3 regions of the Parabacteroides sp. CAG:2 genome follow, and region 2 is predicted to be linked to each of the others. Evidence: riboswitches for the same ligand, from Rfam matches in the RefSeq annotation. Region 2 holds a riboswitch; each other region holds the start of a gene.
What was found. Region 2 has a riboswitch for thiamine pyrophosphate ahead of QVP94_RS08780 (sulfide-dependent adenosine diphosphate thiazole synthase). Riboswitches for the same ligand answer to the same signal wherever they lie in the genome.
Positions count from the first base shown of each region.

Region 1: it holds a riboswitch for thiamine pyrophosphate, as region 2 does, so the genes downstream of both, thiD (bifunctional hydroxymethylpyrimidine kinase/phosphomethylpyrimidine kinase) here and QVP94_RS08780 (sulfide-dependent adenosine diphosphate thiazole synthase) in region 2, are expected to answer to the same signal.
Region 3: it holds a riboswitch for thiamine pyrophosphate, as region 2 does, so the genes downstream of both, QVP94_RS10450 (TonB-dependent receptor) here and QVP94_RS08780 (sulfide-dependent adenosine diphosphate thiazole synthase) in region 2, are expected to answer to the same signal.

Region 1 is NZ_FR885305.1:75,645-86,151, forward strand. Features, by position in the region: gene cobJ (precorrin-3B C(17)-methyltransferase) at 1-1,002, shown strand, start outside; gene QVP94_RS11705 (bifunctional cobalt-precorrin-7 (C(5))-methyltransferase/cobalt-precorrin-6B (C(15))-methyltransferase) at 999-2,198, shown strand; gene cobM (precorrin-4 C(11)-methyltransferase) at 2,195-3,976, shown strand; gene cbiD (cobalt-precorrin-5B (C(1))-methyltransferase CbiD) at 3,976-5,910, shown strand; gene QVP94_RS11720 (BamA/TamA family outer membrane protein) at 6,063-7,292, shown strand; TPP riboswitch at 7,396-7,493, shown strand; gene thiD (bifunctional hydroxymethylpyrimidine kinase/phosphomethylpyrimidine kinase) at 7,488-8,336, shown strand; gene QVP94_RS11730 (thiamine phosphate synthase) at 8,329-8,925, shown strand; gene QVP94_RS11735 (thiamine phosphate synthase) at 8,916-9,644, shown strand; gene thiC (phosphomethylpyrimidine synthase ThiC) at 9,656-10,507, shown strand, end outside.
Region 2 is NZ_FR885289.1:9,489-19,995, forward strand. Features, by position in the region: gene QVP94_RS08760 (efflux RND transporter permease subunit) at 1-2,883, opposite strand, end outside; gene QVP94_RS08765 (efflux RND transporter periplasmic adaptor subunit) at 2,899-4,101, opposite strand; gene QVP94_RS08770 (DUF6769 family protein) at 4,180-4,584, opposite strand; gene QVP94_RS08775 (hypothetical protein) at 4,655-5,074, shown strand; gene QVP94_RS08780 (sulfide-dependent adenosine diphosphate thiazole synthase) at 5,131-5,901, opposite strand; TPP riboswitch at 5,964-6,060, opposite strand; gene QVP94_RS08785 (IbrB-like domain-containing protein) at 6,151-6,675, opposite strand; gene QVP94_RS08790 (DUF3440 domain-containing protein) at 6,659-7,960, opposite strand; gene QVP94_RS08795 (hypothetical protein) at 7,957-8,361, opposite strand; gene QVP94_RS08800 (glycoside hydrolase family 3 C-terminal domain-containing protein) at 8,447-9,004, opposite strand; gene QVP94_RS08805 (hypothetical protein) at 9,001-9,609, opposite strand; gene QVP94_RS08810 (cytidylate kinase-like family protein) at 9,668-10,315, opposite strand; gene QVP94_RS08815 (hybrid sensor histidine kinase/response regulator) at 10,461-10,507, shown strand, end outside.
Region 3 is NZ_FR885301.1:10,251-20,757, forward strand. Features, by position in the region: gene QVP94_RS10410 (DUF4906 domain-containing protein) at 1-1,056, shown strand, start outside; gene QVP94_RS10415 (PD-(D/E)XK nuclease family transposase) at 1,533-2,114, shown strand; gene QVP94_RS10420 (HU family DNA-binding protein) at 2,337-2,624, shown strand; gene QVP94_RS10425 (DUF3575 domain-containing protein) at 2,667-3,224, shown strand; gene QVP94_RS10430 (DUF3868 domain-containing protein) at 3,233-4,717, shown strand; gene QVP94_RS10435 (hypothetical protein) at 4,802-5,149, shown strand; gene QVP94_RS10440 (thiamine diphosphokinase) at 5,230-5,889, opposite strand; gene pnuC (nicotinamide riboside transporter PnuC) at 5,907-6,494, opposite strand; gene QVP94_RS10450 (TonB-dependent receptor) at 6,515-8,713, opposite strand; TPP riboswitch at 8,756-8,866, opposite strand; gene rimP (ribosome assembly cofactor RimP) at 9,104-9,571, shown strand; gene nusA (transcription termination factor NusA) at 9,576-10,507, shown strand, end outside.

The DNA of each region.
Region 1 (10,507 bases), on a different contig from region 2:
TCAGACTTGATGACTCCTTGGGAACTGATCGAGAAACGGATTCACGCGGCGGCCATGGCCGATTTTGTTACGGCGATCTATAATCCAAAAAGCGAGGGACGTTATTGGCAACTCTATCGTTTAAAAGAATTGTTCCTGCAAGAACGCAAGCCGGAGACTCCGGTCGGTTATGTACGTCAGGCCGGACGGGAGGAGCAAGAAGTATTCGTCACTACGCTCGCAGATCTGGACCCCGAGCAGATCGATATGTTTACGGTAGTCTTGATCGGAAACTCACAAACATATCTTTCCGGGAATCATATGATCACTCCCCGGGGATATTATGGCGAGATCAAACAAAAGAAAATGGATACGGGTATCGGACAGGACATCATGATCCGTAGTTTCCGTACGATCGAGAAGGAATTGAAAAACCAAGAGATCCCGTTGGATAAGAAATGGGCGTTACTCCATGCCATTCATACGACGGCCGATTTCGATATGGAAAATATCCTTTATGCCGACCCGGATGCTGTCTCTACATTATATAATAAGATCAGCGGCGGGGAAGTTCCTACGATCATCACCGATGTCACGATGGCTGCTTCCGGCATTCGTAAGGGAGCTCTGCAACGTCTGGGTGTCGAAGTGAAATGCTACCTTCAAGACGAGCGGGTCGCTGAGATGGCTTCGAGCAAAGGAATTACCCGTACTCAAGCCGGTATTCGTCGGGCCGTGGAAGAGCATCCGACCGCTCTGTTTGTCTTCGGGAACGCCCCGACCGCCCTTATGGAATTATGCGATTTAATACGTAAAGGTAAAGCGACTCCGGCAGGTATTATCGCGGCTCCGGTAGGTTTTGTACATGTGCAGGAATCCAAACATATGGTGAAACCTTTTATCGGTATACCGAAACTAATCGTGGAAGGTCGTAAAGGAGGTAGTAATTTAGCGGCTACGCTAGTGAATGCCATTCTTTGTTTTAATGACGCAAAACAACTAAAGCCGGGAAGAGACGTATGAACCGATTTTATGTCATAGGGCTGGATGATAACATGAAACAATACTTTCCGCCGGAGGTATTGGAGATAATCTCGTCCCACCGGGTGTTCTCTGGAGGCGTGCGGCATCATGAGATCGTACGTTCTTTATTGCCAGAAAAAGCGGACTGGATTGATATCAAAGTCCCGTTGGACGAGGTCTTCGATCGCTATCATTCGTACGACGGTCGGGAAAGCATCGTTGTATTCGCTTCCGGAGATCCTTTGTTTTTCGGATTCGCCGTTACGATTCAAAACCGATTGCCGGATGCGCAAATCCGCCTGTACCCGTCATTTAATTCCTTGCAACTCTTGGCGCAAAATCTATTGATGCCTTACCACGACATGCGGATCGTCTCCCTTACCGGAAGGCCTTGGCACGAGTTCGATCGTGCCTTGATCGAAAGTGCGTCTAAGATAGGCGTGCTCACGGATCGGGAACATACGCCTACGACTATCGCTCGCCGGATGCTGGAATACGGCTATGATAATTATACCATGTTCGTGGGAGAACGATTAGGAAATACCGAACGGCAGAGCATCCGCCAATTCAGTATACAAGCCGCAGCAATGAATAATTTCGTTCATCCGAATTGCTTGATTCTCCGGAAAGAGCGTGACGGGCATTCCCGTAAGTTCGGCCTGCCGGATTCCGCTTTCGAGCATTTGAACGGACGGGAGAAGATGATAACCAAAATGCCGATCCGTTTGTTATCTTTAAGCATGCTGGATCTGATAAACCGGGAACGTTTTTGGGATATCGGCTTTTGTACGGGTTCTGTCTCGATAGAGGCTAAATTGCTGTTCCCGCATTTGCATATCACGAGTTTTGAGATCCGGGAAGAGGGACGAAAGTTAATGACTGAGAATTGCCGTCGTTTTGGGACTCCGGGTATCGAGGCTATAATCGGAGATTTCTTATCGGTGGATTTATCAGCGTTGGAGGCTCCGGATGCAATCTTTATCGGCGGACATGGCGGGAAATTAGTGGAGATCCTTATGGTAGTTTCCAAAAAGATGAAAGAGAGCGGTGTCATCGTCTTCAACTCCGTATCCGACGAAAGCAAAGCGCTTTTAGAGGAAGCGGTCCGCCAAACCGGTCTTCGGATATCCGCCCAAACCCGTATCACGATTGATGATTTTAATACGATTACCGTGAATGTTATTTATAAATTATGAGTACAATATCAATTATTCCAATATCCGATAGCAGCCGGGTGCTTGCTGAGCGAATTCTAGCCTCTTATCCCGAGGCGAAGATCTTACCATTCGGCTCTTTCTCAAAAGAGGTTTTTCACGAATCCAGTAGTTTGGTATTTATAGGAGCGATGGGAATTTGCGTACGCAGTATCGCTCCCTTCGCGGAAGATAAGCATACTGATCCTGCCGTGGTTTGTATAGACAGTACCGGTAAATATGTGATTCCGGTCTTATCCGGACATATCGGTGGTGCGAACGACCTTTCCAAGGAATTGGCAAACCTATTAGGAGCCGAGGCAATTATTACGACACAAAGCGATAATACGAACCTATGGCCGCTCGACACGCTGGGGAAGAAATACGATTGGACCTTGATCGCCAAAGATAGCAATGCCGCCATCTCCACTTTTGTCAATGGAAAACCGACAGCGCTACTCCTTGATATACGAGATAAGGGAACGGATTATCTAGAGCGTACGGCCCCACCTCATGTCTCTATCTTCTATTCCTTCGAGGCGATACCGCAGCAAGACTATGAGTTATTGATGATCGTCAGTCCCAAACAATACGATACATCCATCCATACGATCACCTATATACCGAAAGTCCTCCACCTAGGAATGGGTTGCCGCAAGGATATGCAAGGCGATCCTACGGTCGTTTACGAACATATTAAAGATGTATTGCGTGATAAACGCCTGTATTCGGAGGCCTTGGCGGATGTAAATACAATCGATTTGAAGAAATGCGAACCGGTGCTGACATTACTGGCTTATGGAGTTATGGAATGCCCTTTCCACATCTATACATCGGAGGAGCTGAAAGAAATCCCGGTACCCAATCCCTCGGAGAAAGTACTGGAGGTAACCGAATCCCCAAGTGTATCGGAAGCTTCCGCCATTTATGCGGCTCATGGCGGTCCGCTTTTGGTCGAGAAGCAAAAAGCGGATTTAGGGAAAGGAAATGAATATACCTTTGCCGTAGCGTTAGATCGGACGGCCTGCCGTGAGGGACATATCGAGATCGTAGGAGCCGGTCCCGGCGATCCGGACTTGATCTCTATCCGCGGGCGGCAAATGTTGGAGAAAGCTGATTTGATCCTGTATGCAGGAAGCCTCGTCCCGAAAGAACTTACCTTATGCGCAAAGGCAGGCGCTACGGTGCGAAGCTCGGCGGATATGAATCTGGAAGAACAGTTCGCGTTGATGAAAGAGTTTTATGATAAAGGATTGTTTGTCGTTCGTTTGCACACGGGCGATCCTTGCATCTATGGAGCTATTCAAGAGCAAATGAATTACTTTGATCAATACGGGATGGATTATCATATCACTCCGGGTATCTCCTCTTTCCAAGCCGCCGCCGCCGCTCTTTATTCTCAGTTCACGATTCCGGAGAAAGTACAAACGATCATCCTCACTCGTGGCGAAGGACGTACGCCCATGCCTGAGAAAGAGCAACTGCACAAACTGGCTCAAAGCCAAAGTACGATGTGTATCTTTTTAAGCGCCGGTGTCGTAGAGAAGGTCCAAGAGGAATTATCGCGACACTACGCCCCAACCACTCCGGTAGCCGCTTGCTATAAATTGACATGGAAAGACGAGCGGATCTACCGTGGGCAACTGAAAGATCTCGCCAAGATCGTAAAGGAGAATCATCTTACGTTGACGACATTACTTGTCGTCGGGGATGCCATCGATAACCGCAAGGGCCTATCTCGCTTATATGCGGATGAATTCAAACATCTTTTCCGTAAGTAATGATACTGATTCTTGGAGGAACGACAGAAGGCCGTGTGGCTGTGCGGGTAGCGGACGAGGCAGCCGCTACCTATTACTATTCTACGAAAGGAACTTTGCAATCCATTGAATGCGCTCATGGAATCCGTTTGACCGGAGCCATGAATGCGGAGGAAATGGAGTGTTTTTGTCGTGACCACGCAATTAAGCTATTGATCGATGCGGCACACCCTTTCGCTCAAGTGTTACACCAAACGATCGAACAGGTATCGAAATGCTTACGGATTCCGGTGATTCGTTACGAACGTCGGTATCCACTTCGTGATGAGGACTTGATTTGGTGCGATAGTTATGCAGACGCAATTCGCCAAATGGAAAATAAAGGTATCCAACGGCTACTTGCCCTCAGTGGCGTGAACACCCTTGCCCCGCTCCGTCCTTATTGGCGATCGCATACCACTTGGTTACGTATATTGGAGCGGGAGGAATCTTTGTCGTTGGCCGAGAAGCAGGGCTTCCCCCAAGAAAGTCTGGTTTTCTATCGAGAAGGCGAGGATGAGTTAAAGTTGTTGGAGCAACTCCATCCGGACGCCATCTTGACAAAGGAAAGTGGTTTCTCCGGCTATTTTACGGATAAAGTGAACGCTGCCCGCCAATTCGGAATACCAGTATTTGTCGTGAAGCGTCCCGCATTACCGGAAACTTTCTACCGAGTGTATGGTGAAGACGGATTGCGCAAACAAATTGAACGCCTATTACCAGAATTCTTTCCCTTGAAAAGCGGATATACGACCGGAGCTTGTGCTACCGCCGCCGCAAAAGCCGCTTTATTGGCCTTATTATCAAGGAAGGAACAAACAGAAAGCCAGATAACATTACCCTCGGGAGAACAGATAACGTTGCCGGTAGCCTATACCGAATGGGCCGGGTGTTCCGCCACCTGTACCGTGATCAAGGAGTCTGGGGATGATCCGGACGTGACGAATCATAGCCGGATCCGGGTTACTGTTCAATTATCTCCCGATGCATCCGGTTGTGCCATCGCCGTGGCAGAGTCGTGCCACGATGATGGCACAGCTGTGCCAAGCCGATGGCACAAGCGTGCCACGGTAATGGCACAAGAAGAACATTGTCAAGAAACAGAAAGCGACGATACGGGAAGAGTCATCTTCCAAGCAGGTGAAGGAGTCGGAACCGTGACCCTTCCGGGACTCGGCTTGAAAGTCGGTGGCCCGGCTATAAACGCCACGCCCCGTAAGATGATCCGGCAAGAGCTGATTCCACTCCTGCCCTCACCCGATTCCGTCGCTATTGTCACGGTCTCGGTTCCCGGTGGCGAGGAGTTGGCGAAACGTACCTTCAATCCGAAACTTGGAATTATCGGGGGAATCTCCATTATCGGGACATCCGGAATTGTGCGTCCTTTCTCATCGGACGCTTTTATCGCCTCGATACGGAAAGAAGCCAGTGTCGCCAAAGCGATAGGTTGCGAGACGTTGGTTATTAATTCCGGGGCGAAGAGTGAACGTTACCTTCGGAGCTTATACGCTTCTTTGCCTCCACAATCATTCGTCCATTACGGGAACTTTATAGGAGAGACGCTAAAGATCGCTGCCGATTTAGGTTTCAAGCAGGTTATCTTAGGTATCATGATCGGCAAGGCGGTGAAACTTGCGGAAGGTTTCCTGGATACACACAGCAAAAAAGTCGTCATGAACAAAGGCTTCCTTCAAGATGTAGCGAAAGAAGCGAAATGCGAGGAGGCGACCGTAGATGCAATCAATCGGATTACGTTGGCCCGTGAATTATGGGAGCTTCTTGCGGAAAAAGAACAAAATCGTTTCTTCCCATTACTTTTACAAAAATGTAAATCGTATTGCGCTCCCATCCTTCCCGACGGCGAACTAACCTTGCTGTTAATATCCGAAGAGGGCAAGGTCTTATACCAATCTTAGCTGTAGAGACGCAGCACGCACGCTACGTCTCTACAACCCCCAGACTGTAATAGCATTTCTTTTTAGCTGTTTATTCTTTTTTATTAGGGATTCTTTAAGAATACATATTAGGAGGATTTCGTACTTTTGCCCTCTAAATATTGATTAAAATAATGTTTAGATATCTTTTAATTTATATGGCCTGCCTTCTATTCGCCTTTTCCGTAAAGGCGCAAGGTATTTCCAATGACACGATTCCGAAAGAAGTGCTGATGCTGGACGGTAAGCCTATGACCGAAAAGCAAATACAACGTTATCATAAACAATTACATAAAGACTCCATACGGGCCAACAAAAGGATCTGGTGGTCTATCCTTGGCGGACCGTCTTACACGCCGGAAGCCTCCTTTGGCGTAGGTGGCGCGGTTTTGGCTAGCTTTCGCTTAAACAAGAATGATACGATATCCCAGCGATCGTTTATCCCTGCGGGATTTAACATCACCTTAAACGGGACGTTCGTTTTTGCCGGTGCCGGTACCTTATTCTTCAACGAGAATCGCTTCCGTATTTATATCAGTTACGGTTATCGGAACGAACCTTCGCATTATTTCGGGAAAGGCTATGAGACGATCGAGCAAATCGAGAAAAGCGATTCGACAACGAAATTCCATAAGAGTTCTATCCAACTATATCCCCGTTTCGTATGGGAAGTTAGGCCTCATTTATATACGGGTCCTCTTTTTGATATTAATTTCAGCAAATCAGATGATATCAACCCGGTGATGGCCGAAGATCCTTATTTCAATAAGTTCAAACGAGATTATGTCAATATCGGTGTCGGCGGCTTGATTCAATACGATACACGAAATGACGTGGCGACCCCAAGTTCCGGTATGTTACTAAGCGCGATCGCTAAAGTGTATGGAAAGTATTTAGGCGGTGCATATAATTATGAGATGTTCGAGTTAGAATACCGCCAATTCCAGCAAGTATTTCGTCCTCGTAGCACCTTGGCATGGATCGCCAAGACACAAATCGGTGTGGGAAACGTTCCTTTTACGGAGCTTCCTTCGTTTGGCTCTCCTTTCGATCTTCGCGGATACTATTGGGGCAAGTACCGTGACAAGACCATGGCGTATGGGATTCTGGAGTATCGTCATATGTTCGGCAGCGTGGAGAAATATAAGAGCGGTAATTTCTGGGCGAAGTGTGGTTTTGTTGGCTGGGTCGGCACGGGTACGATCGGAAACGCTCCTATCGTAGACTGGAATAAATGGAAGTTCAACTATGGCGTAGGCTTACGTATCCAAATGCAACCCGGCAAGAACTTCCGCCTAGACGTAGGCAAAGACCCGAACCAAAAAGGGATGGCGGTTTATATGAATATGACGGAAGCCTTCTAAAACCAGAAGGCTCCCGTCTACGATTTATGGAAGTATAACCTTGCGTTAAAATTATCGTTTAAAAGCCGGAAATATCTTAATATCGATTTTTTTCACTAAGTTTGCGCCGTCGAAGGGGTGCCATACTATATGGGCTGAGATCATACCCTTACTACTTGATGCGGGTAATGCCGCCGTAAGAAAAACGAATGTTAGATGGATAAAAATGAAATGTACCGTTATCCGGTAGCTTTAACGATCGCGGGCTCTGATAGTGGCGGTGGTGCCGGAATACAAGCGGATATTAAGACTTTTTCCTCGCTGGGGGTTTTTGGAGCCTCGGCGATAACGGCTATAACCGCTCAAAACACACAGGGAGTGCGAGGGATCCAAGCGATCTCTCCCGAGATTTTGAGAGAACAAATCGAAGCTATTCTTGAGGATTTCATCGTAGATGCCGTAAAAATAGGGATGCTACATAACAAGGATGCCGTAAAGGTCGTATCTGAAACTTTATCTTCCTTCCAACAGACTTCTATCATTTTAGATCCAGTGATGATATCCACGAGCGGAAGTAAATTATTGGAGGATGACGCCATCCGAACCATCATTGATGAGTTGTTCCCTAAAGCGACACTGCTTACTCCGAATATTCCCGAGACGGAATATCTTTCCGGTATAAAAATCAATAACGAGGCGGATATCTTATGTGCCGCCCGGAAATTGCAGGAAAAAGGATGTAACGCTATATTGATCAAAGGGGGGCATATTCCCGGAGTAGAAACGGTGGATCGGTTATTTATCAATGAGAATAATCCGATTTGTCTGGCCTCGCCAACAGTGGAGACCTTCAATACCCATGGAACAGGCTGTACGCTATCGTCCGCCATCGCCGCTTATATGGCACTCGGCCATTCATTGGTGGAAGCCGTACGATTAGCCAAGGAATATATGAATAACGCGCTCGTTCACGGGGCGAATGTATGCATGGGAAAAGGGCACGGACCTGTAAACCACTTCTTCTCACCCTCTGCCCTTCATAAAATCCGATGGAATCATGAATAAGCTGGTCGTAATTACTACACCTTATTTTTTCGCGGATGAAGCTTCTTTGATCGAACTTCTATTCGCAGAAGGAATGTCTCGTTTACATCTACGTAAACCGGATTGTAAACGTGATGAATTGGAGGGCTTATTGGATAAGATCTCTCCGGCTTATTACGACAGGATCGTTCTTCATGATTGGTTTACCTTGGCAGAAGAAAGGGCTTTAGGAGGAGTCCATTTGAACAAGAGGAACCCGGAAGCTCCACCTTTATATAAAGGTAGTATAAGTCGTTCTTGCCATAGTCTGGAAGAGATTATCGAGTATAAACCGGTATGCGACTATGTGTTCCTTAGCCCGATCTTTCAGAGTATATCCAAAGAAGGATATGGTAGCGGATTCTCCTTAGATGGATTGCGAAACGCGAAGGGCATCATCGATGATAAGGTGATTGCCTTGGGAGGAATCTGCCCGCGGACAATAACGAAATTAAAAGATATCCCCTTCGGCGGTGTCGCCGTTCTCGGGGCCCTTTGGGGAAACGATCCCTCCCTTCTTGTTGCGGATCAACTCATAAAACAATTCAAACGATTACAAGTATGGCCTTAAATTATTATTTCGGATATGATGAGAATGGAAGAGTCGGTCGGAGAACAACCGGATTACGCCCCCCTTTTGGTGGAAACAATCGCTTGATGTTTATAACGCATCGTACGCCTAAATATACGGAATGCGACGAGGTAAGCATGGCAATCCAAGGAGGGTGCTCATGGATACAGTTGCGCATGAAGGATGGGATTTATGAGGATACCGTACGTACATGTGCCACTATCTGCGCGGAAGAATGTGAGCGAATCGTGGATTTCTGCGTAAACGATGATCTGGAGGCTGCCGTGACATGTGGCGCTACGGCTTGTCATCTGGGTAAGAATGATATGCCCTTGGATATCGCTTGGGAAGTACTGAGAGACAAGTTAGATTCCAATGCCATCTTCTATATCGGGGCTACGGCGAATACTTTTGAGGATATCCGGCTGGCCGTAGAACGAGGCGCCTCGTATATCGGACTAGGGCCGTATCGCTTTACGGGTACCAAGAAGAATTTGAGTCCCATCTTAGGCTTGGATGGTTATCGTAAAATAATCGCTCAATGCAAGGAGGCTGGCATCGATATTCCTATCTTTGCGATAGGTGGTATTACGCTGGAAGACGTAGGCCCTTTGATGGAGACGGGTATAACCGGAATCGCTGTTTCGGGCGCGATTATCAATGCCCCCGATCCCGTGGAGGAAACCCGCCGGTTTATAGAGGAAATCAATAAGTACTAAACTAAATACATATGGCTACTAAAAAGAATATGCGTATTTCCTATCCGTCCTCGGAAAAGATTTATGTCCCGGGCGAGATCAATAAGATCAAGGTTGGTATGCGTAAGATTAAATTGTTGGACACGGTAACCTTGGATGAGCATGGAGAACGAATCTTCAAGAAGAACAATCCGGTAATCGTTTACGATACGAGCGGCCCGTATTCCGACCCCAAGATATCGATTGATATCGCTAAAGGACTTCCTCGTATACGTGAGGAGTGGTACGGTAAGCGTAAGGATGTGGTTCAATTGCCGGAATTGACTTCCGCTTATGGTCGTGAGCGATTGGCGGACGCGACTCTGGATTCCCTGCGTTTCCCCAAGCGATACTTGCCTTTCCGGGCTAAAGAGGGTAAGAATATCACCCAGATGTATTATGCGAAGAAGCGCATTATCACTCCGGAAATGGAGTACGTGGCGATTCGTGAGAACCAGCAAATCGAGGCTTTGGGACTGAAGTCGTATATCACGCCGGAGTTCGTCCGCAAGGAAATCGCCGCCGGTCGCGCGATCATCCCGGCGAATATCAATCACCCGGAAGCCGAGCCGATGATTATCGGTAAGAAGTTCTTGGTAAAGATCAATACCAATATCGGTAACTCCGCTCTTTCCTCCGGTATCGACGAGGAGATCGAGAAGGCGATATGGAGTTGTAAATGGGGCGGCGACACGTTGATGGATCTCTCTACCGGCGATCATATCCATGAGACGCGCGAGTGGATTATCCGTAACTGTCCGGTTCCGATGGGTACGGTTCCTATTTATCAAGCCTTGGAGAAGGTGAATGGCAAGGTAGAGGATCTTTCTTGGGAGATCTATCGG
Region 2 (10,507 bases):
TAGGGAACCTTGTATCACGGACTCTCGCAATCCCATTCCCTCTCCACGCAAATGCGTATAGTGGCTGATCAGTAGCATACCGTTTCGGGTAGCGATACCGAACAAGGAAATGAAACCGATAATCGCCGGGATACTGATCTCGCCGGAAGTAAGCCATAGGATAATCACGCCACCGATCAACGCCAACGGCAGGTTCAACAAGATCACGCCACTCTCCTTCACGTCCTTGAACTCATTGTACAGTAACATGAAGATCACCAATAACGACATCAACGACGTCAGCAATAAGGTACGGCTGGCCGCCGCCTCGCTCTCGAACTGGCCGCCATATTCGATATGGTATCCCTCCGGCAAACGGATATTAGCCTCTACCCGATCCTGTATCTCATTAACCACACTTCGCAAGTCACGTTCCGATACATTGGCGCTAATCACGATCTTACGTTGCACATTCTCACGATTGATCGTATTCGGACCGGTCACCGAACGGATATCGGCCACGTAGCTTAGCGGCACTTTCTGTCCGGCGGCATCGATCATCAGATTGCTAATATCATCCATCGTGGCACGGCTAGCGTCGGAGGTCTTCACGGTCAGGTCGAAGCTCTTGCCATCGTCGTACACCTGACTTACGGCCTCTCCACCCAACATCACATTGATATATTCCTCGAACTCCGGCAGGGGAATGCCATATTTAGCCAGCAACTCACGTTTCGGGGTGATTGTCAACTGCGGACGCTCGATCTGCTGCTCTACCTTCAAGTCCACCAGACCCGGGATCGTTTGGATAGCGGCCTTGATCTGGTTACCGACCGTAAACATCAGGTTCAAGTCCGTACCAAACAATTTGATAGCGATATTCGCCTCCGTGCCGGAAAGCATAGCGTCGATACGATGGGAAATAGGTTGCCCGATCTCTATATTAGCGCCGCTGATCGTAGATAACTTCTTGCGGACATCATTCATCACCTCATCCCGACTACGGTCTTGCAATTCGAAAGGAGCCTCGATCTCGGAAACATTCACGCCCAAGGCATGCTCATCCAATTCCGCACGACCGGTCTTCCGAGCCACAGTCTTTATCTCGGGCACTTGCAACAGCAACGCTTCCGCACGGCGTCCGATCTGATCCGACTCGTCCAAGGAAATTCCCGGAAGTGAACTTACGTTGATCGTAAAAGAACCCTCATTGAACGGGGGCAAGAAACTACGACCCAAATGAAAGAAGATCACCAAGGCGACCACAAACAAAGCGATCGTGGTACCTAGCACCCATTTCTGGTAAGCCAACGCTAACTCCAAAGCCCGTTTATACACCACCTTCAACTTCCGGGCTATCCAAGCCTCACGCAGTTCCTTCATTCCCGTCGCTTTACGGTTCAGCAAATAGCTACAAAGCACCGGGGTCAAGGTAAGCGCCACCACCGTAGAAGCAAACAACGCCACGATAAAAGCGATACCCAGCGGAACCAACATACGGCCTTCCATACCACTCAAGAAGAACAAGGGCACGAAGCTCACCACGATAATCAAGGTAGAGTTCAAGATCGGCATACGTACCTCACGGGAAGCGTCGTAAACCACCTCCAAGGTAGAGCGTTGCTGATCCGGAGGCAAGAGCCGGTTTTCCCGGATTCGTTTATACACGTTCTCCACGTCCACGATAGCGTCATCCACCAAGGAACCGATAGCGATCGCCATACCTCCCAAGCTCATCGTGTTAATCGTCAATCCCATGTAGTGCAATACGATGATAGAGACCAGCAAAGATAACGGCAAGGCTACCAACGAGATCACCGTCGTACGTATATTCATCAAGAACAGGAACAAGACGATCACCACGAAGAAACTACCCTCAAACAAGCTCTTCTTTACATTATTAATAGAGTTATCGATAAAATGACTCTGGCGGAATATATCCGTAGAGACATGTACATCCGCCGGCAAGTTCTTCCGCAAATCGACAACAATCTCGTCCAGCTTCTCCGTCAACTTCTCCGTACTCGTATCCGGCTGTTTGGTCACGGTAATCAGCACGGCTGGCTTTGTCCGCTCGGAAGCGGTTCCCAGCTTCGGGCTTTTACCGCCGATCTTAACCGTAGCGATATCACCCAGCGTAACCGGATACTCATTCACGGTCTTCACCACACCCTGAGCGATCTCCTCCGCCTTCGAAGTCGATAAGACTCCTCGGATGATGTATTCGTTCGAGAACTCATACAATACACCACCATTGGCGTTCCGGTTCATATTCCGACAAACATCCAACACCTCGTTCAACCCTACACCGTAGTGCTTCATACGAGCCGGGTCCAACAAGATCTGGTACTCCTTAATATCGCCACCGATCACGGCCACCTGCGCCACACCGCCCGTAGACAACAAACGGGGACGGATCGTCCAGTCGGCGATCGTACGTAAGTCCAACAAAGACGTGGAATCGGCGGTCAAACCGAGGATCATCATCTCACCCAAGATGGATGACTGCGGGCCTAAGGTCGGTTTACCTACGTTCTCGGGAAGGCTCTCACCCAAGACTGCCAGTTTCTCGGACACGATCTGACGAGCCCGGTAAATATCCGTACCCCAATCAAACTCTACCCAAACCACGGAGAATCCGGTGGTAGACGAGGAACGTACACGCCGCACGTCCATCGCACCGTTCACGGCAGTCTCCACAGGGAATGTCACCAAGCGTTCTACCTCCTCGGGAGCCATACCGTTCGCCTCGGTCATGATCACGACCGTTGGGGCGTTCAAGTCCGGGAACACATCCACGTCCGTATTAAACGCCGTGTACGTACCCCAGATCATCAGCAATAGCGCACAAACCAAGATTACCAACCGGTTGTGCAATGAATAATAAATTATCTTATTTAACATGCAACGTCCCTCCTATTAATGGCTATGGCTATGAGCCGGTATCGCGTTAGAAGCGGAAGACAACTTGATCTGGTAAGCGCCACGGGTCACGACCTCATCGCCCGGTTTCAATCCGGAAAGGATCTGTACCTCCGAGCCGTTATTCGCTCCCAGCGTCACCCATTGCTTCTTATAGCCTTCCTCATCCAGACGGATAAATACCGAATAAATGCCCTGCTCCTCGATAAGGGCGGAGACAGGCACGCTCAAGACATTCTCCATCGGCTTTGTCAACAAAAAGATCTCCACGAAAGAACCGGGGATAACCGCTCCTTTATTATCGAACTCGAAAGTCACCGGTACATAGAAAGAGTTCATATCGGAAGCCTTTCCATACGATAACAACCGTCCACGCAAATCAGACAATTTATAGAGAGCGTTATCATACGGAGTCATGAAATTAGCGGTTTGGATCATGGGAAGATCGTTGTAATACCTCTCAGACACGTCCGCACGCAATACCAAACGATTGTTTTGCGAGATCGTAGCCAAAGGCTGACCTACGGATACATAATCACCCTCTTTCACTTGGATGTTCTTCAAGTAACCGTTCAAGGGAGAGACTACAGACACGCCTTTCGCCGTCTGTTTTCCCGCTATCGCCTCATAAGCGACCTTGGCGTTCTCGTAATTCAAGCGGGCCTGCTCGAAATCCTTGGCGGATACGATCTTATCGCCTACCAAGGCTTGCATACGCTCGTATTCCTTTTTCGCCGTCTCATAAGCGAATTTAGCCTTTGCCGCCACGTCTCCATCAGAGAGGGCGTTGGAAGCGATACTCAACACGGCCTGTCCCTTGCGTACCGCCGTACCATCCACGAATGGCAAGCTACCAAACGAGATCACGCCGGGGACGGTAGCGACGATCACGGACTCCTCCCCTTGCGCCGCCATTACTCGTCCGCTCGTCTTAATCACATCCGTGAAAGGAGCGGGATTAACCGTTACAGTCTGCAAACCAACGGCCTCGGCTAAAGCCTTCTTAAAGACAATCTCGCCGGGATGGGTACCACCGGCCTCATGCTCATGGTCATGGCCTTCGTGTTCATGTCCCTCATGATCATGATCGTGAGCCTCTAATTCATGATTATGCTCATCGTGTCCGGCTTGCGACGCATTTCCCGCACAACCGGCAAACAGGTAAGCGCACATCGCACCTACCAAATATATTTTCTTCATTGTGTAAAAAATCTTGATATCGTTAATAATAAATAGATAGGGGCAAGTCTATCCTCACCCGCTCTCACAAACGAGGTATCAAGACATAGGAGGGGCACGAAGTCCCGAGGCACTCACTATCCAAGCGTCGTGCAGCGACTCAATGTAGGGGGCGTTCTCGTGATCAAGGAGCTGTCCGCAAAACGCCGGTTCAGGTGGATAAATGTAATCAAATAAGACGAGTAACGGCATCAGATGTATATCCACATCTCCATCCATAAAATGAAAAATATGCGTACTGAAATAGGCCAAGTTATGCCCGTCGCAACCGCAATCATGCGTATCTGTGCTTTTATCGCCATGCGCTTGCTCCGCGGTCAAGGATTGATAACAAGGCATCCCGTCCCGGTGATGATGGTGAGGGATAACCACAGAAAGCAACGCCAAGATGCCGGCCATCAGCACCACGTATTGTACAATCCTCTGTTTCATTTTCTCACGCATGGCACAAAGATAAGGATATTTTTCCGTTTTTTACATGAATGTTGTAAGTTTGCGGTAAATAAAAAGATAGATGAAGTTTGGAGTAAATAAAAAGGTATTATTATATACCGCCGGTTGCGTATGGATTTTCGCCGGTATCAATATCTTACGCATCGGTATCGTCACATGGTTAAACGATACCCATTATTGGTTATTCAAGATCGGGGAAGCGACCATCGTTTTCTTGCTTTTCTTCAATTTGGTCTTTAAACGGCTTTTCTATAAACATTCCGAACGGATCTCCCGGAAAAACGGGAAACATTGCCCGTTCTCTTTCTTCGACGTGAAAGGTTGGATTATCATGATCTTCATGATCGCTTTCGGGGTCACGATCCGCGCGTTCCATTTACTGCCGAATTCTTTCATTTCCGTATTCTATACGGGATTATCCACGGCGTTGATCATAACGGGATTCTTATTCTTGAGACAAGGAAAAACCGTTGGGAATTGAGAATTGAAAATTAAAGATACAACAATCTATAATTTTCAATTCTCAATTCTCAATTTTCAATTCCCAAGTTTTTCGCAGATCAACTCAGCAGCCTTCTTGCCGCTCATCAGCATGCCTCCAAAGATCGGTCCCATACGGAAGCTACCGCTTACGCCGTTAGCGGCCATACCGGAAACGAATAATCCCGGGTAGATCTCCTTCGTGTTCTCCACCGTTGTCTGCTCACCCAGCTCCACATTCAAGGAACGCTCGCCGATCACGCCTCCGGTCGGTGTATTCAATTGGATATCATTCTTACGGGCTACCACACGGGCAATCTCGCAATCATGCCCCGTACCTTCCAAGACAGCCTTTGCCATGATCGTCAACGGATCCACGTGCATCCCCTCACGGATTACCGGAGCCCAGTTCACTACCACACCGGCTACGGCATCGTTATGAAACACCACGTCCTCTACCGAATAGCAGTTAAAGATCGTAGCGCCCGCCTTCGTCGCCTGATAAATCAAAGCGGAAGTGGTATGTACCGAATCCATGATATACGTGCCGTTAGCACCCTCCTTATAGCTTACGCCCAATTCCTTGATAATCGGCATAGCCTCTTCCTGCACCACGATATCGTTGAACATCATAGCGCCGCCCCACATACCTCCACCGGGAGCCAGCTTACGATCAAACAACGCCACCTTCTTACCGGCTTTCGCCAAGAAATAAGCGGCCACGATACCGGAAGGTCCCCCTCCCACGATCGCTACATCCACAGACAAGTTGCTCTTCAACTTCTCGAAGTAAGAGTCAATGATTCCACTTGAAACAATCTGTTCCATCTTAATAACTAATTAAAGTTTAAACATCAGGGAGCACATAGAGGTAACGCCCCCTTTATTTCCTAGTTCTACCTTATTTTCCCTTCGCCGGCATTACCCGGATCAGGTTCGATGGGTATAATCTCAGCCCGTATGACTCGGGCACCCCTATGTGAAAAGTCGGGGGCAAATGTACAAAAAATTAGTATATATGTACTCAACAGAGCCATAAAAGGCAAAAAACGCTCAGCCAAACAAAATGTAAGAAGCTTAATCTTCTTCCGACCAGTCATCAGACCAACCGAATTCTTTATCCCGGAATAATTCAGCTAATCCCGAAATCTGCTTGAACCGAAGTAACTCATTTTTATCCATTCCAATATTACGCATGATCCACTTATCAGACATCCCAGATTTGACCAACTCCGTAACAATCTCCGTCATAAGTTCCAAGTTGTGCATCCCTCGAGCCCTGTTATGGCGAATGGTTGAAGCCATTCGGTTTGAAATATCTTTCTCAATCACCGTTACAGGCAACATTCCTTTCTCACGATCATAAATCCTTTGAGATTGCTTCATAACCAGATAACGATGATAACCATCTACTATCTCATATAAATCATCCTCTTCAAGATAATAACAGACGCAAGGCATCGTATAGCCATCCTCCCAAATGGAAAGTTCCAATAATCGCATTTCCGGTGGTGCCATGATATTAGGGTTATAGCTGTTGGCTACAATTTTTTCTATAGGGACAGCCCTAACACCATATGCCGGACTAACAAAGTTTCCCATGCTTATAAAAATTATATTTGTCCATTACTTCTTTTCTCATATCCCTCTCTCGTTTTGTCTGGGAAAAACCCATATACTTACATGTATGATCGTTTTTCAAAATACAAACACACATACGTTTGTAAGTAGGGATTTCTTTAAACTCGGGTATATTGATATCATCGATATACTCCATCCGTACCGGTTTCTTATCCGTATGGTAAGCGGTACATTCTTCCACAATGATAGGAATATTAGCCGCCCGTAACTTAGCGATAGTCTCCTCACTGAGGCATCCTCCTTTTTCTCTCCAGAATTTACGGCTGACTCTTAACTTATTCAAATAGTTCTCACGAGTTTCTTCGGGTAAAGTATTTAGGAGAAAATACATATATTTCTCCCAAGAGAACCCGGCTGGGCACTTGATAGCCCTCCATCCCATAGCGGAGGTATTCCCATATATACCGGCAAAGCCAACACCGTTTACACGTCCAACCATCCGCCCCCACATGTCGGGATCGACAACTTTGTAAATGAACAGTGTGGATATCGCTTGGGATATGAATGGGCTCGCCACACGTTGCCGGGACAAAGGCACCCCTGCTTGATAATACAAATCATACAAATGATTATATGTCCAACCGAACTTTCCGTTCGCTATCCAGATATCCTGAGTTTTCCAATCATAAATAGGATATGCGTTATATATAGAATAATTCATTCTGCGAGTCCATTTATAATTAGCTAGTTTTCTGTAATTCTTATCACTATGTATGGCCCGCCACCTATTAAAACTCTCTTGGGTACGGATACCAACAAGGCAACATATACGCCGGCCCATTTTCCGTTGATACAACCAAAAAGGGAACATATTCTGAAAATCATAATCCCACATGTCCTCCTTGAAAAAGTCAAAGTCTTTCGCCCGGAGACATGAATGGGGCATCTCTCGAACCCAGATATCCCGGTACTCCTCGCTCCAAGGTCTCCAATATTGTTGAAACATAGATGTACATGTCTGGACTTTAAAAGGAACACAACAATGATAAATATCAAGGATATCGGAATTAGCGGCATAAACCTTTTCCACATATTCGGTCGTCTGGCTGTATTGAACCTCATAATCCATATGAAATACACCTAGTTTTCGTCCCGGAGCGTATCTACGAATATAATCTACACACAAATTCAACAGTACACCGCTATCCTTTCCGCCGGAAAAAGAGACGTATACGTAATCGAAATAATCAAAAATGATCTTCAATCTTTTCTCTGTCGCCTCGTACACATCCATTCTTCGCATCATGACTCTACCTCCGGTAAATAATGCATTTTATCATAATTTTTCCACTCAACACATGTCTGGAACTTTTTTTGTGAGAACACTTTTACATGACGTTTATGCACAACAGCCATAAGTGAAGCTTGAGATGAATAATCCTTTATGACTTCTTCAAGAAGTTCACTCAATACCGAAGGATCATCACCACTCACGAAATAATTGTCTATAGAGTAATAGAGATGTCCTTTTTTTACAGGCATAAAACCAACAACAGCTGTTTCATGAAAGGCTATATACCAAACGTGGCTACGAGATGTTTTAAAAGGGTAATTGTTATTTTGTCGCAAAATGGCTGGATTCATGACCAAAGGTGCGACAAGTTCATATAACAATTTGTCCGTTCCCTGCAATGTCATAATTTTCATGGTCTGCACTTAATAATATTACCATGCAAATTTAGGCATTATATATAGATACCGTAGCCACAAAAACACAAAAATGTAATTTACCCTATTTATATTTAGTCACTCGCTCATCATCGATAACGCCTTTCCAATTCATACCAAAAGCGAAATCATACAGATGGCCCTCGCTATCCGTATAGCATTTCATATCCCGGGGAACATCCTCGAATTGCTCCTCCACGATACGCATATCTGCCGGCATCTGCAAAGGCAACAAAGCGGAAGGCTCGGCTTTTCCACTGATGATATCCAAGACCGCTTGGTTTTGTACACCGAAGTTCACCAGAATGGCATCCGCCGAACCCTCGAACTCGGACATAATCGTGGGCTTATCCATCTCCAAAGATACGATTACAGGCTTACCTTTCATTTTAGCCTTTGTCTCCAAAACAGAAAGCATATCCTGCTTATTAGCTGTTTTCACGGACTTACCTTTATAAGAACGGTTCGTGAAATTCTCAAACGGATCTCCCCCCGCCAAACTTGGGTTACGGGCATAGGTAGCGGTATAATCATTATACTGTAAACTGATAGGCATATAACCGTTTCCACCTTTCTCACGATCGGATTTATCATACCCCGTACCACTGTTCGGGCTCGTCATAAAGACGATGGCGAAATCCGCCTCATCGGGATTATCAACGACCGTAAGATACCGTGACCGATGCCCTCCACTAAAGCTTGCACATTATTATTCCAGCGAGCCGCCACTTCTGGGCTTTGTACTCTCGTAACCAATACATGACGAACATTATCCTCGGTGAGGAATTTACGCTGCGCATCGGAAAGATCGGATGGCTGGGCTCCACTCTCATCAAAAGATTTGCCATTGTAGGTAGAAGCGCCAAACCCTTTCGAGGCACCGGGGATAGATTGATGGGCGCTATAAAGCATCAATCCGGCGATTTCCTCTGTAGATAACTGTCCGGCCAAATCAACGGCACGTTCCTCGGGCGTAAGACGCCAATCCTCATACGGATCAAGCCGCCCGTTCCGATTCAGATCTTTGAAGGCATATCCGTCAACAGTAAGAAGTCTCACCCCCGAATTGGCGGAATATCCTAATACAGCTCCTTCTTGCTGGGTAACGATACGGATAGAATCTTTCTCTACCTCCGTCCACTTCGTGCCCGAACAAGCACAGGTGGAAACTAACAAGGCGCCCAACATACCATGGGTCAGCCGAACAGTAATAAAAGGTTTTCGCATACTTTCTTAGTTTTAATAGGTTAATCTCTATTCAATAATGGTTTCTCAAGAATACGATTTATCCGAAATGAGGCGGACGCTTATTCAATCTGCGCTCGATAAAGCTTTTCATAAATTCCACGGTCTCGTCGATCCCTAATACGGATACATCGATCGAGAAATTATAAGAAGAGGCCATTCCCCATGTCTTATTCGTATAATAATTATAGTAAGCCGCACGGGATTTATCAGTCTTCTCCATCATGTTCTTCGCCTCTTCCACTGTCACACCATGCCTTTCCACGGTCTTTTGGACCCGGCTCTCCACTGAACTATGGATAAAGAAGCTCAAACAAGCCGGATCATCCCGGAGGATATAATCAGCGCAACGCCCTACCAAAACACACGACTCAGTCTCCGCCAATTTACGGATAGCGTCACTCTGTATCTTAAAAAGACCGTCATTAGACAAAATATCATTATAAGGCGTAAACATCCCTCCCATAAAAGAAGAGTACCCCATCGTAAAAGCGTACGATAAACCACTGGAGGCACGTTCGTCCGCCTTCTCGAAAACATCCTCGCATAATCCACTCTCACGGGCCGCCACGGTAATCAGTTCCTTATCATAGTAACCGATACCCAACTCCTTCGCCAAACGTTGTCCGATCTCGCGGCCACCGCTTCCGAACTGGCGGCCTATCGTCAATATGATTTTATTATCCATAGATTTCAAGTTTAATTCAACTATTTACAAACGTACAAAATTATTTTTAAAGCCACGATAATAATATAATAAACACTAAAACAAAAAATAATCAAAGTTTATACTTACATTTGTTTTCGAATAAATTTAGTACACTCAATTTATCATGAATAACATTCATTCCAATACAACATTTCTTAATGAGGCTATAGA
Region 3 (10,507 bases), on a different contig from region 2:
AACGAGACCGGATTATTAAATACAACAACTAATCCAAGTAAAATCAAGGATATTGCTTATGGCCGTTTAAATCTACCAGACTTTAGTGGTAAAGGTTGGAGCACTTTTTTGGATTATTCAAAAGAAAGTAACTCTAATCAGATGAAGGACGATTATAAAAATGCGTATTATGCTTGTTTGCAACGAAATCGAGATGAGAATGGGGATGGAGTGATAGACTCAAAAGAGAAAAAATGGTATTTGGCCTCTTCTGGGCAATATATATCTTTATGGCTGGGGCGCTCGTCTTTATCTGCGGAATCTTCACTTTTTAATATAGATGATTGGGTAAAAGAGGGTTTTGCTAAAAATATTCCAGCTAAATATCATTATATACCAAGTAATAATGATGGCAAAGTTGTGTTTTGGGCAGAAGAAGGAATTACAATAGGTAATGATGATAGTCATACGACAGGAAAGATACGAAACTATCGGTGTATACGAGATTTGAATATGAAAGGAATGGATGAGAATAATTTAGATAGAAAAAAGGCACCTGAAACGCTTTTCAAAATATCTTCTGTTGATCCTAAGGCACTTACTGTTACGTTTGACTATTTGAATGCAAATTCATTAAAACCGGCTCCTTCCATGAATGAATTGGACCCACATAATGAACGTGATAATGATATAAACAGGGTTTATAAGTCTTTTTGTATTGTTAGGGGAAGTGTGTCAAGCAATCAAGTTGGTGGAACATGGAAGGCAAAAACAAATCTTACGAATCCATGTAATCGTATAATGAATGAGCATGGTTGGCGTATGCCGAATCAAGCGGAATTGTCTGTTATTTATCTAGTTGGAACTGATGCGAGTGCATATGGATCATATAAGAAAAATGAATTTAATGGCTTAAAAGGCCAAACCGTTTTTGCTCGTACTTCATATAGTGGCATTGCTAAAAATGGAAAATCCGGACAACATGCTTATCGGTTGCTTGCTAACGAACATATTTCTTTAGTGGAGAAGACTGGATATACTGGATTTATCCGTTGTGTAAAAGATAATTACAAATAGAATTAAAATCCAGAAAAAGTAGAATCAATTGCTGCGAAAAACGGTTTTAATATATATCTAATTGTAGAGACACAGCATCATGCTGTGTCTCTCTCTATTTAACTGAAATCAATCTAACACTTTGTATCCTTAACTCCCGGAGAATCCTTTTTTCCGCCCAATTTACGGCTAGCCTCCAAATACGCAAGAAAAAAATAGGCTTACGGCTGGGGTATAACAGTGTAAGAATGCCCATTCACAACCGCTTATGATGCCCAATTGTACAGTTGGTGTTATGAATGGCTTATTTTATCTAGACAAGATTTTTTATTCGGAAAATAGTCCTTACCTTTACGGCATAGATACGTTGTCAAGTATTAATCAATCAAAACCCATACGAACTATGGAACATTACGTGAATATCATGTTGGATAGTGGCTTCAAGGCCGCCTTGTACGACGAGCGTGAGGTGATGCAGTTTTTACTATATTTGCCGTATGATCTCCCGTCAAGGAGAGAAGGGCCCGGAGTGGAAATACGACCTGCTCCCGGTATATGGAATCTACCTTTTGAACTTCAGCCTTCCCGAGTTCCCTTCATGGCGAACGGACGTGGTTCTGGCAAATGAGCAAACAGGGCGGATTCGGCTGAAACAGATCTATGTCTCTTTCGAACGATTCGATTTGCGTTACGAGGAGTGCGTTACTCCGTTAGAAAAAACAATTTATGTACTGAAGAATATGAACCTGTTTGATATGTCTCCCTTAAAGGAGAAAGAGGCCCACTTCCGCCGTTTGCTGGACGTGACGAACTTGGGTGCCCTCACCCCGCAGGAGCGTGCCATCTACGACGAGAACCTGAAGATCTACCGGGATTGGAAGGCGACGATGGAGTATGCGGTGGAGAATGCTGAGGCAAAAGGTGAGGTGAGAGGTAGCCGCTTGATTACTTTACGTACCGCTTTGAACTTAAAAAGAATCGGCTTGGATCCCTCTGTGATCGCCCAATGTACGGGGCTTTCCTTGGAGGAGATAAACGATCTGGAGAATCTCATTCGCAAGGAAGAGATTAAGTGTTAGATGTGGATGATATGGTATAACAGCTAAGGGGCAGGCTTACACAAGTCTGCCCCTTGCTGTCTTTATAAAGTGTCGGTGTTCCTATCACCTTCTTTGAAATGAATAGGTGTTCTTATCAATCAAGGATAGTTGGTAGGTTTACCCTTTAAAGTTGAAACTCACACCTATCGTGCTAAGAAATGTTATAATCTATTTTTGTGATGCAAATTAAAAGTGAAAGGGATGAATAGGAGAGAACTCGTGAAAACATTGGCTGATAAATTGTCGGTTACGCAAGCGGAGGCGATGCGCTTTGTTCAAGCTTGGGAAGAGACTACGACAGAGGCTTTGGAAAGTGATGGTTCTTTGATGCTATTGGGCTTTGGGACGTTCTCCGCTTGGGAACAAACCGAACGGATCGGCAGAAATCCTAAGAATGGGGTGGCTTATATGATAAGAGCTCGTAAAAGCGTGAAGTTTAAGCCCGGTAAATTATTACTTAAACAGTTGAATGTGAGCTCGTCGAAGTGAAGGCATTCACGTATGTATAATAAAAACGAAAAAATATTCGATATGAAGAGAATTCTTTTCCTAGTCCTGCTCTTGGTAGCTACGACAGGCGTTTACGGCCAGAAGTTCGCGGTGAAGTCGAACTTGCTCTATGATGCGACTGCTACGATCAACTTGGGCGTAGAGGTTGGCTTGGCTAAAAAATGGTCGCTGGATCTATCCGGCAACTATAATGGATGGAAGTTTGGTGATGAGGCTCGTATGAAACATTGGCTGGTACAACCAGAAGCTCGTTATTGGTTGTGTGAGAAGTTTAATGGACATTTCTTCGGCTTGCATGCGCATTATGCGGATTACAATGTTGGAGGCCTAAAGTTCTTGAGCAAGAATATGGAGAATCACCGTTATCAAGGTAATTTGTATGGCGCTGGACTCTCTTATGGTTATCAGTGGTTGTTAAGCGATCGGTGGAGCATGGAAGCCGTGTTGGGTATTGGTTGGGCGCATCTGGATTATGATAAATATCCTTGTGCCACTTGCGGAACCGTATTGAAAAGTGATACGAAAGATTATTTCGGGGTTACGAAAGCCGCTATTTCTATTATTTACTTTATTAAATGACCCAAGCGATGAACAAGAAGATAAATGCATATATGATGGCGGCTATGATGGCCGTCGTGTCTCCGGCAATCATGGGACAGACTGCCTCGGATGGGGTTAAAGTGATTTGTAACGACGTGGTACAGAAGGGCGACTCGGTATATATCGATGCCGTGGTGACGGTAAGTAGCGATGCGGTGAAATCCCGTAGCTATTTGGAACTGACCCCCGTCTTGGAATCGGCTTCGCAAAAAGAGGGGCTTCCTTCTATTTTGGTGAACGGACGTATCCGCCAGAAAGTATATAATCGTGAGGTCGCCTTGGATAATTTGAACGACGTACCTCATTATACTATCTTGAAAGCCGGGAAGGAAGATCAAGTGGTAAGTTATAAAACCGCCGTGCCTTTTGAGGATTGGATGAAAGACGCACGTGTCGTGTTAGACCCGAATCTATGCGGTTGCGGTAAGGAAGAGGCCGGTAGTCCGTTATTGATCGCGGACAAGATTCGTCGTCGTCCGGATAAGCGCTATGAGGTTCAGCCTACATTCTCTTATATCACGCCGATGGCAGAGACGGAGAAGCATCGTGCGGAAGTTGGTACGGCTTTCTTGGACTTCCAAGTGGGTAAATATCAGATTCTTCCTGATTTCCGTAATAATGCGGTGGAGTTGGCGAAGATCAATAATACGATCCGTACCGTTACAGAGGATAAGAACGTGAAACCGACAGGTATCGTACTGAAAGGATATGCCTCACCGGAAGGCTCTTACGCTAGTAATAAGAAATTGGCGGATAATCGTGTCAAAGCGTTACGTGACTATATCCGCCAGAAGAATGACTTCAAGGCTGATTTTTTCACGATGAGCTCGGAACCGGAAGATTGGGTCGGTTTTAAGGAAAAGGTAGAGGCCGATCCGAATGTGCCGAATCGTAGCGAGGTATTGGCGATTATCGATAGCTCGGATGATCCGGATCGCAAGGAGGCTAAGTTACGTGCCTTGGGTGGTGGCGCCGCTTTCCGTTATGTGTTGAAAGATATTTTCCCTTCGTTACGTCGTTCGGAATATAAGATTGATTATACGGTGCGTGAGTTTACGGTGGATGAGGGGCGTGAGATCATCAAGACTCGTCCGCAACAGCTAAGTTTAGGGGAGATGTTCGCGGTGGCTAACAGCTATGAGATCGGTAGTGACGAATATGATAATGTATTTGATATTGCTGTCCGTATGTTCCCGAATGATCCGGTAGCGAATCTTAACGCTGCGAATATCGCTATGGGCAAGGGTGATTATGCTTCCGCTAAGAACTATTTGGCGAAGGCGGGGAACGCTCCGGAGGCGGTTCACGCAAAAGGAGTGTTAAGTATGTTGACCGGTGATTTGACAGAAGCGGAGACCCTATTGAAGCAGGCTCAGGATATGGGTGTAAAGGCCGCGGCGATAAATTTAGAGGAATTGCGCAAGAAAATAGAGGATAATGCGGTATTTGATAGTTTCAACGCTGTAAAATGATAGCTATTCCTCCCTAGGTATAGGGCAGAAGGCACTTAATTTGTAAATGTCATGAAGACAAATATTAATAATAATTTCTTTTATATGGAACAAGCATCAGATGTAGTAGAGTTGGTTCTGCCTCATGAGGTAGATAATCCAAACAGTGTCTATCTGTATCTGGAAGGAGATGCTTGGTGCGCATACGAACGTTCAGCCTATTATCTGACTCAGATGGAGGTACCGGTTGTATTAAAGAAAGAAGTGATCCGCAGCGACTATGATGTGGTCTTACTGAAAGCTTTTTTCGCCGTGAATGATATGTATTTGCCGCTTTCTCCCACGGCTGTGCTGAAGTTGGTTGCCGACGATAAGCTACAGTTCCAGATAAGGGATAGGGTAGAAGGTTTTTCCGAATGGAAAGAGAATGAGTTAAAAAAATTATCTGCTTGATAAGGAAGCGAACGCTTCTTATTTAAGCATGTAAAGTTGAGGGGTGTAAGGGTCCTGGAAAGTAGTGATACTTTTCAGGACTATTCTTTTGTATGGGATGCCTCCCTGTAAATGATTACCCGGCAATCCGGGGAGAGAGTGACAGTGAATTGGTCTCCCAAAGCCTCGTTGAGAGTTCCTTGCCACCATGAGGTGAGCTTTCGTCGGCGAATGGGCCAACGGAGTCCTTCCGTACTAATCTCCCCTTCGGGATAAAGAACGAAAATGGAGATTTGTTGTCCCGGATAAGAAGCGAAGGTTGTTGTTTCTAAGATAGGAGTGAAAAGGCCATAGTCGGATAACATCTCCACCCGCTTGAATAAGTGGGCATAGTCCATAAGAAGGGATATATTTCCCAATGTATGATCCTCACGCAATCCGGTAGCACCTAATATAAGAACTTCTCGATAGCCTTGGGTATGGGCGAAACGGACGGATTTGGTGAGGTCGTTGATCTCTTGGTCCTCTACATGATGGATTCGGTCTGCGTAGCGTTCGCGCAGGCCGGCGGGTATGCTGTCCAAGTCTCCTACGATAGCGTCCGGATGAATACCCTTTTCATAAAGTGTCTTTACGGCTCCATCACAAGCGATAATCGTTTTCGCTTCCTTTAATAATCTCAAGGGTAACTCAGCGGAAGGAAATCTCCCATTCGCTACGATCACACATCCTCCTTCCAGACTTTCCATATTATCTCCCATAATTCAAAATTCATAATTCAAAACTCTTCCCCTTTCTTCCGCCAATTGTAATAGCCTACTATGGCTAGTGTCGCATAGCAAAAATAGAGTAGCATCGTCGGATACAAGCCCCGAAGGTAATAAAGATATACGGAAACGAGGTTTACGATTACCCAAAAAATCCAATGCTCGATAATTCGCCTTGCCAGCATCCAAGTAGCGACAATGCCTACCGACGTGGTGAACGCATCGCCTACGGGGATGGGAGAGTCCGTGAATTGATGAAGGAGATACCATAAGATGGCGAATACAACGGCCAATGTTCCGATAATCCCCACGAAAAGCGGAAGGCTCAGATGGGTGTATAGGATACAGTCGGAGGGAAGACTGTCGTTTTCCGTGTGTATCTCATGTTTCTTCCGGGTCCATTGATAGAAACCGTATATGCTGATTCCTACGTAATAGGTTTGCAATCCCATGTCCGCATAGATCTTAGCGGACAGGAAGACAAATACATACACGAGGGAGGTGAGGAATCCCACCACCCACATGGCCTTATGTTGTTTAATCTCTAGAAAGAGATAGAGTAGACCGGTTATTACTCCGAAGTATTCTAGCCAAACCATTTTAGTAATTGAAAATTAAGTTAGAATTTGAAGGTGATCCTGGCCATGGCGTTCGTGCCGGCTTGGGTGAAATAACCGTCATCCTTTTTACGTGTGTCGTTTTCGATATAAGAGTATACCCATGCGTTGGTCTCGTACTTCTCGTTGAAGAGGTTGTTGATAGTCACGTCTAGGGTTATTTCTTTCATGAACTTAGGCTGGAAGGCGTAACCGATACGTAGGCTATTGATAAAGTAGGGATCGATGGAACGATCCTTGCTGCTTGAATTGTCTATGTATTGGCGGCCTACTACTTGCGAGTTGAAACTAGCGATAAATCCTTTGTAAGCGAAATCGAACATGCTGTTTGCGATTAGGTCTGGGGAGAAAGCGATATTCGTTGTACCTAGATCGTTGATCTCTTGTACTCCGGTATCCCAGTTATCCACGTATTCCACGAAATGCTTGATTTTATTTTGGCTGAGGGTTACGTTCGCGTTCCAATTCAGCCAAGAGGTGATTTGTACACCTCCGGTAAGCTCGATGCCCATTCGGTAGCTATCCTTTATATTGGAAGTGAGGGCCTCACCGATCTCGCTGATCTTGCCGGTCAGGATCAATTGGTTGTTGTAATCCATGAAATAGAGATTGGCTCCAACCCGGAAACGGTTGTTACCAAAACTATAACCGGCCTCGTAATCATATAAGGTCTCGTGGGTAGGACGTTCTTCGGGGCCTGCCTCCGTGAAATTGTCACGGTTCGGTTCCCGGTTTGCGACGGAGAAAGAGACGAATGCGTTATGGCCGTTGTTATGGAAGTTTATACCGGCTTTCGGGTTGAAGAAGTTCCAGTTCTTATGAATGTCCAGCTCTTCCTCGGCTTTGTCATCGTTTCCCTTAATGGTGTAATGGATCCCACGGTATTGTAAGTCCAGATAGCCGGTGAAAAGAGGGGAAAGACGTTGGGTCAATTTTGCGTATGCGTTGTAGTCTAATTTCTTACCGGTATTGCGGTAATATTCGTAATCCGGTTGTGGCAAGACGTTTGCGCTTTTGGTCCACATTACCCGGCCAAAATGGTCGCCTACGTAGTTGTTGACGGCGGTTCCCAGCGTAAGGCGGGTGTTGTCATGTTGATAGTTCGCGCTATAAACGGCTCCATAGAAATAATTGTCGAGCCATTTACGGCGCACAAGGTCCGTCTTTTTTACGGTATTACCCTCCGGATCGATATATTCCGGTAGTTTATAACTGCTGAATTTGGCTTTCGATTTATAATCCTCGTAATATCCGTTACCATCGGTGTAATGAAGGGTCAGGTTCATATTCCAGAAATCTCCGATACGCTGGCTGGCCATTAAATGGTAGTTGTGTTGCCAATAATTATCCGTCTGATTGTTATAAAACTTCTTCACTCCATCTTCCTCATATTCTCCGCATGGATTATAGCTACGATCTGTGTCAAGTAAATAAGACGGAACACCGTTCCATGCTTGATAGGTCTTCTCGCTGTTCCCGAAGGCTTGGAATTTAATCAATGTATTATCGGCATAGAAAGCGGCGGAGGCATAGTAAGAGCTCATACGGGCGGAGGCACGATCGATAAAGCCGTCGCTACGGATATTGGAGTAGCGGACGTCGAAAGCGAAATGATCGTAAAGTAATCCGGTACCGCCTTTTACCGTATGCTTCAGCGTACCGAAAGAACCTGCTGATACGGAATATTCGCCGTAAGGCTTTAAGGACGGTTTCTCGGTCTGCATGGCGACCGTAGCGCCAAAAGCCGCGGCTCCGTTCGTAGAGGTTCCGGCACCTCGTTGGATCTGGATCGATTCTACCGAGGAGGCTATATCGGCCATATTAGCCCAGAATACGGTATGAGACTCGGAGTCATTAACCGGTACGCCATTGATCGTGATATTGATACGGTTCGCGTCTGTACCCCGGATACGAAAACCGGAGTAACCTATACCTGTTCCGGCATCCGAGGTCATGATAACAGACGGGGATTGGGAGATAAGGAATGGGATACCTTGCCCGTTGTTCCGGCTGCTTAGCTCTTGTTTGGAGATGTCGCTATAAGCTACCGGGGTTTCTTTCCCGACTTTGGTAGCGGTAATAACTACTTCATCCAAAGATACGTCTTTTGAGATTTTCAAGGAGTCGACCGGACTGGGCATTTGTGCCTTGACGGTTGTAGCCAGTAAGGAGCCGGCCAAGATAACCAATACATTTTTCATCTTTTCATCTTTTTGCTTTAAAACTAAATAGATGAATAGAAAGGATCGGAGAAGCATGAATCCCTACGACAGCATTACCTGTACAGGTTCTATGGGTATGATCTCAGCCCGCTCCTTTCGTGAAGGATTTTGCGAGCACCCCTTCGTATTCGGCAGCAAAGATAGGCATAAAAGTGTTAATAAATATTACTGTCAATAGTAAATCGGATTTCTATAGATATTAATTCTGATTACTATGGATAGTAATCCGGTTTGTGTCGTATTAATTTTTTCTGTAAAAAGATGAGGATATTTTGAGAACTCATTGATTTTTTGTATATTTGCGGGCGATTAAGTGAAGTTGAGGAGGGGGCGGGTAGTCCCCTTCTTTTGTTCTTAACAGATATGTGTATGATAGAAAAGAAAGTGGTAAGCCAATTAATAGAGGAAAAACTAGCCTCTTCAAGCAATTATTTAGTAGACGTGGTGATTAAACCGGGAAACCTGATAGTCGTTGAAATTGATAACGATGAAGCGGTAAGCATTGATGATTGCGCCGAGTTGAGCCGGTATTTGGAGGAGCATCTGGATCGTGACGTCGAGGATTATGAGCTGGAGGTTGGCTCCGCCGGCATTACTTCTCCTTTCAAGGTACTTCGCCAATACGTCAAGAACATCGGAAACGAGGTGGAGATGCTGTTGAAAAACGGCTCGAAGCTGACCGGTGTGTTGAAATCTGCCGACGAGAACGGTGTGGTTGTCTCTGTCGAGAAGAAGGTGAAACCGGAAGGCGCTAAGCGGAAGGTGACTGTGGTGGAGGATGAGTCGTATACATTTGATGAAATAAAATATACAAAATACTTAATAAGATTCAAGTAAGATTATGGCCAAGAAAGAGGAAACAATCAGTATGATTGACACCCTTGCGGAGTTCAAGGAGTTGAAGAATATCGATAAAGATACGATGATTAGCGTTTTGGAAGATTCGTTCCGTAACGTGATCGCCAAGATGTTTGGCACGGATGAGAACTATGACGTGATTATCAACCCTGAGAAAGGTGATTTCGAGATATGGAGAAACCGTACGGTTGTGGCTGATGATGAATTGGAGGATGAGAACTTGCAGCTTACGTTGACGGAGGCCCGTAAAATCGATGCCGACTGTGAGGTGGGCGAGGAAGTGACCGACGAGGTGCATTTCGCAGACTTCGGACGCCGTGCGATCTTAAACTTGCGCCAAACTTTGGCTTCAAAGATACTTGAATTGCAGAAAGACAGCTTGTACGCTAAGTATAAGGATAAAATCGGCCACATCATCGCCGCTGAGGTTTATCAGGTGTGGAAGAAAGAAATCCTGTTGCTGGATGACGATGGTAATGAGTTGCTACTGCCGAAATCCGAGCAAATCCCGACCGATTTCTATCGTAAGGGAGAGACCGTACGTGCGATCGTTCAACGTGTGGATAACTATAATAACAACCCGAAGATCCTTCTTTCCCGTACGGATAAGGTCTTCTTGCAACGGTTGTTTGAGTTGGAGGTTCCGGAGATTAATGACGGCTTGATTACGATCAAGGCGATCGCCCGCATCCCGGGAGAGCGTGCCAAGGTGGCTGTCGAGTCATACGATGACCGTATTGATCCGGTAGGCGCTTGCGTAGGTATGAAAGGCTCTCGTATCCACGGAATCGTTCGCGAGTTGAGAAACGAGAACATTGATGTGATTAATTACACCTCAAATCTCTCTTTGTTTATCCAGCGTGCCTTAAGCCCGGCTAAGATCTCTTCTATCCGTGTGAATGAGGAGGAAAAGAA